Regions from separate parts of the Polaribacter sp. YIW18 genome, predicted to be linked through region 1. Evidence: riboswitches for the same ligand, from Rfam matches in the RefSeq annotation. Region 1 holds a riboswitch; the other holds the start of a gene.
The links. A riboswitch is a leader RNA that binds a small molecule or an ion and turns the genes downstream of it on or off. The one in region 1 is predicted to bind S-adenosylmethionine.
Positions count from the first base shown of each region.

Region 1 (6,272 bases):
TTTCTGCAAAATCTAAAAGACGTTCTGTGGCATCTTCTCTTCTGTCTAAAATTACGTCTTCTACATGTTCTAATAAATCTTTTGGAATATCATCATAAACCTCTAACAAAGCAGGGTTTACAATACCCATATTCATTCCGTTTTTTATAGCATGATATAAAAACACAGAGTGCATTGCTTCACGAACACCATTATTTCCTCTAAACGAAAATGATACGTTACTTACACCACCACTTACAGAAACATTGGGTAAATTTTCTCTTACCCACTTTGTTGCTTGTATAAAATCGATTGCATTTCTTTTGTGTTCATCCATACCTGTTGCTACAGGAAAAATATTTAAATCGAAAATAATATCTTCGGATGCAAAATTTACTTTATTAACTAAAATATCATAAGAACGTTTGGCAATTTCGATGCGTCTTTGGTAATTATCTGCTTGCCCAACTTCGTCAAAAGCCATTACAATTACGGCTGCTCCATAACGTTTTATTTGAGTGGCCTCCCAAATAAATTTTTCTTCTCCTTCTTTTAAAGAAATGGAGTTTACCACACATTTTCCTTGTACCACTTGCAGTCCAGCTTCTATGATTTCCCACTTGGAACTATCAATCATTATTGGTACTCTACAAATATCTGGTTCTGCTGCAATTAAATTTAAGAAACGAACCATGGCTTGTTTTCCATCAATTAAGCCGTCATCAAAGTTAATATCGATAATTTGTGCACCACCATCTACTTGATGCCTTGCAATATCAAGAGCCTCGTCAAATTTTTCTTCTTTAATTAAACGTAAAAACTTACGAGAACCTGCGACATTTGTTCGTTCTCCAACGTTTATAAAATTGCTGTTCTCGGTTAGAACTAGTGGTTCTAATCCAGACAATTTCATGTAACGTTTTTGGTTAATAGTTATTGGTTGTTGGTTGTTGGTCTCACTCATACTTATAATTTTTTATAATAATTAATAAAACCATTTAATAATTTCTTGCATGAAATCACTTTTTCTAAAATAATTTTTAAATCTTCCTTTGACATATAATCTAAATAAAAGATAAATACAATTGTGTTTCAACTTCTTGTAAAGAATCTTTAGCGATGTATAAAAAATGAATTGTTTCTTTGTTTGAAAGTCTTCCAATGCCTTCTGCGATATTAGAAGGGACAGAAACCACAGATCTTCTAATTTGATTTGTTAATCCATATATTTCTTCTTTTGGAAATTTTTTTGTTAGAAGATATACTTTTTTTACAAGTTCTCTGGAATATTTCCAAACGTCTAAATCTCTATAATTCATATTATTAAATGGTTTTTGGTTGTAAGTTTATATTTTATGGTATTTTGGCGTCAACCAAAAACCAATAACCACTAACCAATAACTAATTTTCTAGGTTGATACTTTTTGGCAATATTTGCGATCACTTTTATATGTTCTGGAGATGTACCACAACAACCACCAATAATATTAATTAAATTTTTCTTTAAATATTCTTCTATTTGCTCGCCCATTTCTTCTGGAGTTTCATCATATTCACCAAAAGCATTTGGCAAACCTGCATTGGGATGAGCAGAAATTGCAAAGTTTGTTTTATTAGCAATTGCCTCTAAATGAGGTTGTAATAAATTGGCTCCCAAAGCACAATTAAAACCCACAGATAATAATGGTATATGGGAAACAGAAATTAAAAAAGCTTCTGCTGTTTGCCCTGATAAAGTTCTACCTGAAGCATCTGTAATGGTGCCGCTTAACATGGTTGGAACTTCTATATTTCTTTCGTCTTTTACTTCTTCTATTGCAAATAAAGCTGCTTTTGCATTTAAGGTATCAAATACAGTTTCTACTAATAATAAATCTGCTCCGCCATCTAATAAAGCTTCTACTTGTTGTTTATAAGCAATTCTTAATTCGTTAAAAGTAACCGCTCTATAACCGGGATCATTTACATCTGGAGACATGCTTGCTGTTCTATTTGTAGGCCCAATAGAACCTGCTACAAAACGTGGTTTTTGTGGTTCTTTTTTTGTAAATTCTTCTGCTACTTCTTTCGCAATTTTTGCTGATTGATAGTTTAGTTCATATACTAAATCTTCCATTTGATAATCTGCCATTGCTATGGTTGTTCCAGAAAATGTATTGGTTTCTACTATATCAGCACCAGCTTCAAAATATTTACCATGGATAGTTTTAATAGCTTCTGGTTGAGTAATAGACAACAAATCGTTGTTACCTTGCAATGGTGTTGGGTAGTCTATAAAGCGTTTTCCTCTAAAATCTTCTTCTGTAAATTTATAGGCTTGCAACATGGTACCCATTGCACCATCTAAAACTAAAATTCTTTTTTGTAATTCTTTGTAAATGTTTGACATTTTCTGATATTTTTATCAATGTATGTCATCAGGAAAGGTAATTTTTTCGCTGTTATCTGTCCCTTTTTATAGGTTACTGAAACAAGTTCAATACAGGTAGAATGTAGCACCTTTCTCAAAAGTGAGAGGTTGCCAAGGCTTCATTGGGTCTAATCCCTCTGCCTTTCATGATAACGTAAATCAATAAGATTATGAACGATAGTACAAATAAAAGGATTATTTTTTTATTTAAAGAATATTATACTTTAAAAAAATACTTATTCGAAAAGTGAAGATGATAGATAACGATCTCCTCTATCGCATACAATGGCAACTACGACACCTTTATCTAATTTTTCAGCTACTTTTATGGCTGTTGCTATAGAACCTCCACTACTCATACCTGCAAAAATACCTTCTTCTGTTGCCAATCTTTTGGTCATAGTAATAGCTTCTTGCTCACTTACTCCAATAACTTGATCTACTTTATTTTTATTAAAAATAGCAGGTAAGTATTCTTCTGGCCATTTTCTAATTCCTGGGATTTTGGCACCATCTTTAGGTTGTGCTCCTACAATGGTAATATTTTTATTTTTTTCTTTTAAAAAATCTGAAACTCCCATTATAGTTCCTGTGGTACCCATTGCAGCAACAAAATGTGTTACTTTACCTTCTGTATCTCTCCAAATTTCTGGGCCTGTAGTTTTATAATGTGCTTTAGAATTATCTGTATTATCAAACTGATTTAATCTAAAATACCCTTTTTTATATTTTAACTCTAAAGCAAAATCTATAGAACCTTCCATACCTAGTTTTTGTGGTGTTAAATGCACTTTTGCACCATAAGCACGCATGGTTTTTACTCTTTCTATAGTTGAGTTTTCGGGCATTACCAATACCATATTTACACCTAAAACTTTTGCCATTAAAGCCAAAGCAATCCCTGTGTTACCACTGGTTGCTTCTACTAAAGTATCGCCTTTTTTAATATTATTTCTTTTCAAAGCTTCAGAAATCATATTATAGGCAGCTCTATCTTTAACACTTCCTCCTGGATTGTTACCTTCTAGTTTTAGTAAAAGTGTAACTCCTTCTTTTTTAAAAATATTTTGAGCTTCCACCAAAGGTGTATTTCCTACAAAATCTATGATACTTTTTGTTTTCATGTGATTTATTTTCTTTGAAAGATTTTATTTTCTGCTTGAACTGTAACTACCGAATCTTTTGAAATTGATTCAGTTACACATACATTGGCTCCAATTACAGAGTTTTCTCCAATAACTACATCACCACCTAAAATTGTAGCATTTGCATAAATGACAACATTGTTTTCTATGGTTGGATGTCTTTTGGTAGATGCCATATTTTTTTTAACTTGGATTCCGCCTAAAGTTACCCCTTGAAAAATGGTTACATTGTTTTTTATTATTGTAGTTTCTCCGATAACAATACCAGTTGCATGATCTATAAAAAAAGATTTGCCAATTTCTGCACCTGGATGAATGTCTGTACCTGTTGTACTGTGTGCAAACTCGCTCATCATTCTAGGTAAAACAGGGATTTTTTGTTTTAATAACTGATTGCTTAATCTATACACTGCAATTGCGTAAAACCCTGGATATGCTAAATAAATTTCTTGTAAACTTTTTGCGGCTGGATCTCTATTTACAGCAGCTTGCGCATCTAAATCTAATTTTTTTCTAATTTTAGGAAATGTATTTTCAAAGGCCAACCAGGAACAGTTTTCATTATCTACCTCTAATCTCTCTAAAATTTTAAAGAATTTATTTTTAGTTTTTACAACATTCTCTTTTTGATAAACCTTATCAAACAAACAATTTAAAAGTTGTTTTGTAAAAACTTCTACAGCGTCTCTTAAACACATACTATAATTTATTACTTGAACTTTTTCTTTTATTTCTTTCATAAAACTTATGATTCTGGTGCTAACTCTACTTCTAAACCGTTAATTTCTGGGGTTATTTGAATTTGACAACCTAGTCTACTGTTATCTTCTACATGAAATGCTTCTGCTAACATCGCGTCTTCATCATCGCTAACTTCTGGTAATTTGTGGTCTGATTTCACATAACATTGGCAAGATGCACACATTGCCATTCCACCACAAATACCAATGGTCCCTTCTTCTGCCAATTCGTAAGAACGAACAACTTCCATTAAGTTCATTGCCATGTCTGTTGGTGCAACTATATCATGTGTTACGCCATTTCTATCTGTTATTTTTATATTGATGTCTTGCATCTGCCTAGTTAATAGTTTTTATAGTTAGCTATGATAACTGTTACCTTTTTGCAAAGTTACAGAAACCTAACAATATAGATTGATTATTTGTTGAAAGAAAGCAATGACTTTTAAGCAAATTTAGCCCACATTGAAATATTTCAAATATCTGTTGATATTTTTATTCTTTATTTTTAAGATTCTTTTATACGCATGTAACAAAAATAAAAAATATAGTAGAAAGCTAGAAATAGCTTCTAAAAATTTAATTGATGGCTTTTACAACTGCTTTTGGCGCTTCTTTTCTTGTTCCGTCAAAACCATCTACACCACCTACAGTAGTATATTTCATTACATATTTTTTATCTGGAAAAATACGTTTATAAGCACTTTGACACATTAGGGTTGCTTCGTGAAATCCGCAAAGAATTAACTTTAATTTTCCAGGATAGGTATTTACATCTCCTATGGCATAAATACCTGGAATATTAGTTTGATAATCTAAAGCATTATTAACTTTAATGGCATTTTTCTCGATTTCTAAACCCCAGTTTCCTATAGGACCTAGTTTTGGAGATAAGCCAAAAAGTGGAATAAAATGATCTGTATCAATCATAAAAGCGTCTTCGCCCTTTTTTTCTACAACCACACCTGATACTTTTTCTGTACCTAATATAGCTTTAACTTCTGCTGGCGTTATCAAGTTTATTTTACCTAAGTTTTTTAATTCTTGTACTTTCTCTACAGAGTCTAAAGCGCCTCTAAATTCATTTCTTCTGTGAATTAAAGTTACTTCTGAAGCAACATCTGATAAGAAGATTGCCCAATCTAAAGCAGAATCTCCTCCACCAGAAATTACGACTCTTTTATTTCTGTAAAATTCTGGTTCTTTTATAATATACTCAACTCCAAAATCTTCAAACTTTGCAATATTTTCTAACAAGGGTTTTCTTGGTTCAAAAGAACCTAAACCACCAGCAATAGCCACCACTTTTGCATGATGTTTTGTACCTTTATTTGTAGTTACAATAAAAGTACCATCTTCTTGTTTGTCTATAGTTTCTGCTCTTTCTCCTAATGTAAATCCAGGTTCAAACTGCTTGATTTGTTCTAATAGATTTTTTGTTAAATCTCCTGCTAAAATTTCTGGGTATGCAGGTATATCATAAATAGGTTTTTTAGGATAAATTTCTGAACACTGCCCACCAGGTTGTGGCAATGCATCTATTAAATGACATTTTAATTTTAATAAACCTGCTTCAAAAACGGTAAATAAACCTGTTGGTCCTGCTCCAATAATTAGGATATCTGTTTGTATCATAATTTACTTTTTTTAGAACTTTCAAATTTTAAAAAACTGAAAGGTCTCAATATTTCTATTTTTTTTCTACTAAACTTTTTGTAAACTCGTTTAACTTTTCTACTTTTTCCTCAAAATTTCCTTTGATGGTTTTTCTATATTCATTTAAATTTTTTACTAAATCGTCTATATTTTCTGGAATTACTTCTTCAAAAAACTGGCGTAATCTTTTGGCTGTTGTTGGCGATTTTCCGTTGGTAGAAATTGCCACTTTTACGTTCCCTTTGGTTACAATACCTCCCATATAAAAATCGCAAAAAGGCGGGTTATCTGCTACATTTACTAAAATACTGCGCTTTCTACAATGTTTGTAAACATTTTGAT
Region 1 covers NZ_JBXVVE010000006.1:40,428-46,699, forward strand. Annotated here, with positions in the region: gene metH (methionine synthase) at 1-943, opposite strand, end outside; gene AC2D6T_RS07755 (four helix bundle protein) at 1,044-1,298, opposite strand; gene AC2D6T_RS07760 (homocysteine S-methyltransferase family protein) at 1,370-2,368, opposite strand; SAM riboswitch class I at 2,418-2,545, opposite strand; gene cysM (cysteine synthase CysM) at 2,626-3,513, opposite strand; gene epsC (serine O-acetyltransferase EpsC) at 3,519-4,274, opposite strand; gene AC2D6T_RS07775 (2Fe-2S iron-sulfur cluster-binding protein) at 4,280-4,609, opposite strand; gene AC2D6T_RS07780 (NAD(P)/FAD-dependent oxidoreductase) at 4,854-5,909, opposite strand; gene AC2D6T_RS07785 (precorrin-2 dehydrogenase/sirohydrochlorin ferrochelatase family protein) at 5,965-6,272, opposite strand, start outside.

Region 2 (6,272 bases), on a different contig from region 1:
GAAAGTGAGGGCTTTATGGCTCTCACTTTTTTTGTTTTATATTATAATTCTTAATATTAAAGAAAACGGATTCTGTCGCATCTGCTAAAATTAAGCATCAAGTTTTAAACTAATTTAATTTTTTAAGAAGCTAATGATATAAATGATTTGTAGGTTGAACTTTCAGGGTTCACCAGTTGATTTTTCTTTATCATTCTAACTACTTCTATTCCTGATATGGTTCTCTTTGCTGATTCAAATTCTTTAAAACCTAGACCTAGCATAATACGCCACTTTATCATTCGATGGTCTTGTTCTACAATATTATTGAGGTATTTGCATTGCCTTATTTTTATGTTTGAATAGTTTCTTCGATTGTATAGTTTTATCGCAGCCTTATTCGCCCCACTCTTATCTATATTTATAAGTTCTGGATTAACATTATTCTCTATGGCTTTGATTAAAAATTTCTGTGCAGATATACGTTGTCTTCTTTTAGTTAACAAAAAGTCTACAGTATTCCCTTCTTTATCAACTGCTCTGTATAAATATCTCCACTCACCCTTTACCTTAATATAGGTTTCATCTAGTCTCCACCTTTTCCCAACTAATTTTTTTCTCTTTTTGAATTGTTGTTCTAAAAGAGGTGTGAATTTGAATACCCAGCGTTGAATAGTAGCATGATCCACTTTGACTCCTCGGATAGATAAAAGTTCTTCTACATCTCTATAGCTAAGACTAAACCTTAATTTGAAGTAAACAGCTTGTAATATGATTGCTTTAGGAAAACAGTGACCTTTGAACATCTTTTTTGTTGTAAATTTAAAAAATTTGATTTTTCCTTACATTAGCTGCGACAGAACCGATGTAAAATAAATTACCTCATTAAAACTGATACTAAATATTCATAATCAGTCATTTCAAAATAAACTTACTCAATTTTGGAATAAAGAAACAGAGGTTATTAGTTCTTGGAAGAAAACACCTAAACGATTTGAATCAATCTTTGTTACACTATAACTAAACTTAGGCTTTATAAAAACGGTAAAATTTTTAGTGTGACATTTGTTAAAAAAAAAATAAATGCGGAAAATCACTTAATTTAAATACGGAAAACCGAAACCTATAAAAAAAAACGTATTTTAGCCAGTAAAATAAATTAAAATGAAAAAAAAAATATGAGCAATTAGCGGATGTTAAATTTAAGCTTAGAGAAAGTTTATGTAAGCTCCTAGATGCTGTAAAAGAAAATGAAGGTAAAGAATTAAAAAAATATCTTTTAAGAGATATTGAAATGAAAGTTAGAGAAATAGAATATCACTAGCAAAGTTAAATATATTTAGAGGCTTGTATCTTTTCATTGAGAATAAGTTACTAAAAACTTAAATCATGTTGTTCGGAATATACAGAAAAAAAACCATAAACGGAGTATGCAAAATTTCAAAAAAAAAAAAAAAAAAATTAAATATTTTAAAACCTTATTAATTGTAATCGGACTTTAATCACTACACAAACATTTTCACAGAACTATACATACAAGCGAGATGCTTTTGACAAACAAAAAATAAATATCCTAGACAGTTATGGTAATGAAGTTGGTTATTATAAAGTAGATGCATTTGATAACAAAAAAATTTTACTAATAAGAGTGCTAAACTTATAAAACAAAATTTTATGTTTATAAAACAAAACTTTAAATTCGTTTTTTTAATCTTTCTTTTTATTTCAAATATTCAAGCACAAGATTTTTACTTAGACGGATCAACAGATTCAAAATCTATTTATAAAATTATTGACCCTAAGTGGTTAAGTATCTCACAGTCTGAAGCAAATTCTTTTTTAATTAATTCTGGTTTCAAAAATATTTCAGTTCAAAAAAATGCAGAGTATACTTCTTATACTGGAAGCTTTAATGAAAGTAAAAAATATACTTTTTATAGAACCTTAATGTTTAAAAATTTTCAGTGTGCTGCATATACAGATGAAGTTGTTATGGTAAGAGAGTGTGCAGAATGCATGACAAGTAAAATCTTAGCAAACAATAGCTATAACATTCAAATGAAAAAAAGTGCTTCCTCTTTTGACAAGGAACAAAAACAACTTTTTATAAATGAAATAAAAAAAAGTTTTAAAAAAGACGGAATAACTGACTTTATTGAAATTTTCAATTATCAAGATAATTTTAATATAACAAAGAATATAAATAAAAATAGTTATCATATTGTTAGACATGCGTCTTTAGAAAAGATATTAAATTCAAACGCATATAAAATGACAGTAACAAAATCAATTATTTCAAATGTTACAGGAGTAATAGTTGGTGAAAGATCTTTAGATAAAATAAATACTTTTGATCTACCTGAAATGGTTAGGTTATTTCTTGAGGATTGTAAAGATCATGGGATTGAATTAAAGCAATCAAACATAGTTGCTGAGTTTAAAGAGTTAGAAGAAAATATATTAGGACTGAGTTATGGGAGGAACGATGATAAACTAATAAAAGTTTATGTAGATCCAGTAAAATGGTCTAACGCATCAAAACCAAAAAAATGGTACCTAATATATCACGAATTAGGTCACGATGTATTAAATCTTTCTCATGGTAATGGGGGAAAAATGATGTTTAATTTTATAGATAGATCATATTCATGGGAAGAATTTAATAATGATAAAGAAATAATGTTTAAATTTTATAACAAATACTACAAATGAGAATATTTACATTCATTATTATATCGGTTTTCTCTCATACCTATTTATACTGTCAATCGGACTCTTTAGAAGATATTGTGAAAGCTGGACATTATGTTAAATTGGGTCTAAAACAAGCTAGCCAAGGAAGTCATAAAAATGCAATCTTAACATTAAGCCAAGCACTTAAAATAAGACCTAATGATAAAATTATATTATATGCTAGAGGTAACTCTTACATGCAAACTTATGATTATAAAAATGCTATAAATGATTTTAGTAAATCTATTGAAATAGATCCATCCTTTGAAGATGCATATTTTAATAGAGCTTTAGTTTACACAAATTTAAAAAATCATAGAAAAGCGATAAAAGATTTTTCCAAAGTTATAGAGTTAAATCCAGAAGATTCCGAATCTTATTACAAAAGAGGTGTTAATTTTGGTTTTTTAGGAGATACTACTTTAGCTTGTTATGATATAGAAAAAGCGAAGTCATTAGGGTATATAATACCTGAATCAATTTCAGCCATTTGTAAATAATAATTTTTAGTCTTAACTGCACCTAAAAACAAATTAAAAAAAATATAATTATTATTTTATTATTTTCCTTAATATGTATAGATTTTAGTTTTCTTTAATAATTTTAAGTATTCTTGAACTACTTCTTTAATTTTTTCATAACCATCTGACTTTTCTGTTCCTGATAGGTATAGCTTTCTATTCACCTCTAGCATTATAGACTGTACCATTTCATATTTTTTATAGTATTCCATTGGAACTATAGTTCCACTATAAGGCTCGTCAATACCCAAACTATACCCTAGTTCCTCAAAGTATCTCTTAGATAACTCAATAAGCTTCTTTGGGGTGTGGAAACCGTCTGTTCCAATATTAAAGTCAGGTCTAAAAGAGGACTTGTTAACAGCGCAATTAAATGATTCTTCAGGGAATGAATGACAGTCCACAATCAAACACTCCCCCTTGGCTTCGAGGCTTGATTTAACAAGGTTTAAGAGCTTTTCGTGGTGCTTTCTATAATAGTCTTGGAGTATTGTTTTACGTAGTTCTGGAGTTACTGTACGAAGCGTATCGCCATTGTCAAACTTCTCATAAAGAGCTCCCATACCAAACTTCGCCATTTCCTCTTGGCTATCGTCTTCAAAGCGTTCTACATCGCAGAATATTCTAGAGAATGGTGTTATAACCTTATCATCAGTCTCGGTTCCAAATAGGTCGTCTGTATACCAGTCAGTTAATTTCCCAATCTCTTTGGTAATTTTTTGTTTGTCATCGACATATCCATCAAAGAATGGGATAGCGGTTGATGAGTGTGGAATGTGTAGTATTAATTTTCTCATACAAATAGTTTTATTTGTACTTTGATAAAGACGTTTATTGTGACGTAATGTCCGTATTGTCTTACCACCGTGGAGACTTCTCTCGGTTGGTACCTATTTTTAGGTTCAAAATACGGTTAAAATTACTTATTTTAATTGTAATTGAGATACTTCATTTTAATTTATCTTAAATTAAATTTAATTTTTAATGAAAATCTACTTGTATAACATTGTTGTTATATTTTTTTTATATTTGATTTGAAATGAAAAAGAATTTAAATGCCTCAATCACAAAAAACATTAGAATTTCTTCAAAAACTTAAGGATAAAGGTCATTGGAATGATGACTATGATTATTCTGAGGTTGAGTATAAAAATGCTCACACTAATATCAAAATAATTTGCAATAAACACGGAGTTTTTTCTCCGAAACCAATGAGTTTAATAAAAGGTTCAAAATGTTTAAAATGTAGTATTAATGATAGAAAAGGTAAATCAAAATACTCTTCAAATGAAATAGTTGAAAAATTCAAAGAAATACATAATAACTTATATGATTATTCAAAAGTAGTATATAAGACAACCCATTCAAAAGTCAAAATAATTTGCAAGGAACACGGTGTCTTTGAACAATCACCAAAGTCTCATTTACGGGGTAGTGGTTGCCCTAATTGCCATGGCTCAGTAAATTACAACACAACCTCCTTTTTGAACACCCTCAAGAGTAAAGGTTATTGGAACGATGATTACGACTACACTGAAGTCATTTATGTTAACGCAAAGACGCCTGTAATTCTATTTAATAAATTAACAAGAACACGTCACAAAGTTAATTCATTTTCATTATTAAATAAAAATTCAAAATGTGTCATTCAAAATGCTATTGATAAAACAGACTTTTTTATAAAATCTTCAAAATTAATTCATGGTGATATTTATGATTATTCATCAACAAAATATGTTCCGGGTAAAAAAGTTAAAATAGGATGTGCTAAGCATGGTGTTTTTGAACAAGCACCAAGCAAACATCTTAATGGTTCTGGTTGTAATTCATGCGGAAATGAATCCATAGGAAACAAATTAAGAAGTACTGATGAAGAAGTTATTCAAAAATTTAAAATTATTCATAGTGATTTATACGATTACTCATTAGTAAAATATTCAAATACTCATGAAAATGTTAGTATAGTTTGCAAAATTCATGGTGTTTTTGAACAATCACCTGGTAGTCATTTAAGTGGCTCAGGATGCCCAACTTGTAACAGAGGTTGGAGTACTAAAAGTGTTGTTAATTTTGTTAATGACATCCAAAATGAGGACATACTAAATATGGACCCTGTAGAGCTTAATATGCTTATTGCTCAGGGTAAACTTCCAAAAGAGTTCGAGGAGTTAGTTTTTACTCTTGAGGGAACCAAAGAAAACTCTCTAAAAACACTTAAAGAAAAGTTAGGGATTGATGAAGAGGAAGAGTTAAGCGAAGATAGAACAGAAGAACTCTCAGATAAATTACTGGAGTTAACCTCAGCCTATGACGATGAGTTAAACGATGCCATCTCTGCTATAGAAGCGCCATCTATTGAAGATGTGGAATACTCTGAGCAAGAGCAAAAAAAGCGTCAAGGTCTACCAAGTATTTCTAATGAAGATATTCTTGTTTTAGATAAAGAACTAATTGGCACTTGTGATGATGAGGCAGTTGAGTTTTTTATCCAGTACAAACTTAAAAAGGTTTGGAACGAAGTTATAAATGATAAAAGAGAGGTTGACGACATAAAAGCCTTAAATGGGGGAGCAAACTCATCTAGACTTCGAGATTTATTTTTAGAGGAATATAACAAGGTAATTGCCTACACACCGCCAAAAGGTTATGCTTTTAAGTATCAACCTAACATGATGCAGAAACTCACAGTTCAGAGAGTTAAAGACTATAAGCGCTATGGGAATTGGAGTGGTACTGGTGCTGGTAAAACAATCTCATTTATAATTGCAAGTAGAGAGATAGATTCAAGGTTAACAGTTGTTATCTGTCTAAACTCAACAGTTTCCCAATTAGAGAAAGACATATTAGATGTGTATCCAGATAGCTTTGTTCATTCAAGCTTTAAGAAAGGTCAAAAGTTCGATAGGTCAAAATACAACTACCTGCTTTTAAATTACGAGAAGTTTCAACAAGGGTATACAGAAGAGATATTTCAAGATTTAAACGAGAATAACCTCATTGATTTTATTGTTTTGGATGAGGTACATAACTCCAAGCAAA
Region 2 covers NZ_JBXVVE010000002.1:156,309-162,580, reverse strand. Annotated here, with positions in the region: gene AC2D6T_RS02865 (IS6 family transposase) at 123-785, opposite strand; gene AC2D6T_RS02860 (hypothetical protein) at 1,654-2,691, shown strand; gene AC2D6T_RS02855 (tetratricopeptide repeat protein) at 2,688-3,212, shown strand; gene AC2D6T_RS02850 (N-formylglutamate amidohydrolase) at 3,281-4,030, opposite strand; SAM-I-IV-variant riboswitch at 4,056-4,149, opposite strand; gene AC2D6T_RS02845 (DEAD/DEAH box helicase family protein) at 4,289-6,272, shown strand, end outside.
Region 2: it holds a riboswitch for S-adenosylmethionine, as region 1 does, so the genes downstream of both, AC2D6T_RS02850 (N-formylglutamate amidohydrolase) here and AC2D6T_RS07760 (homocysteine S-methyltransferase family protein) in region 1, are expected to answer to the same signal.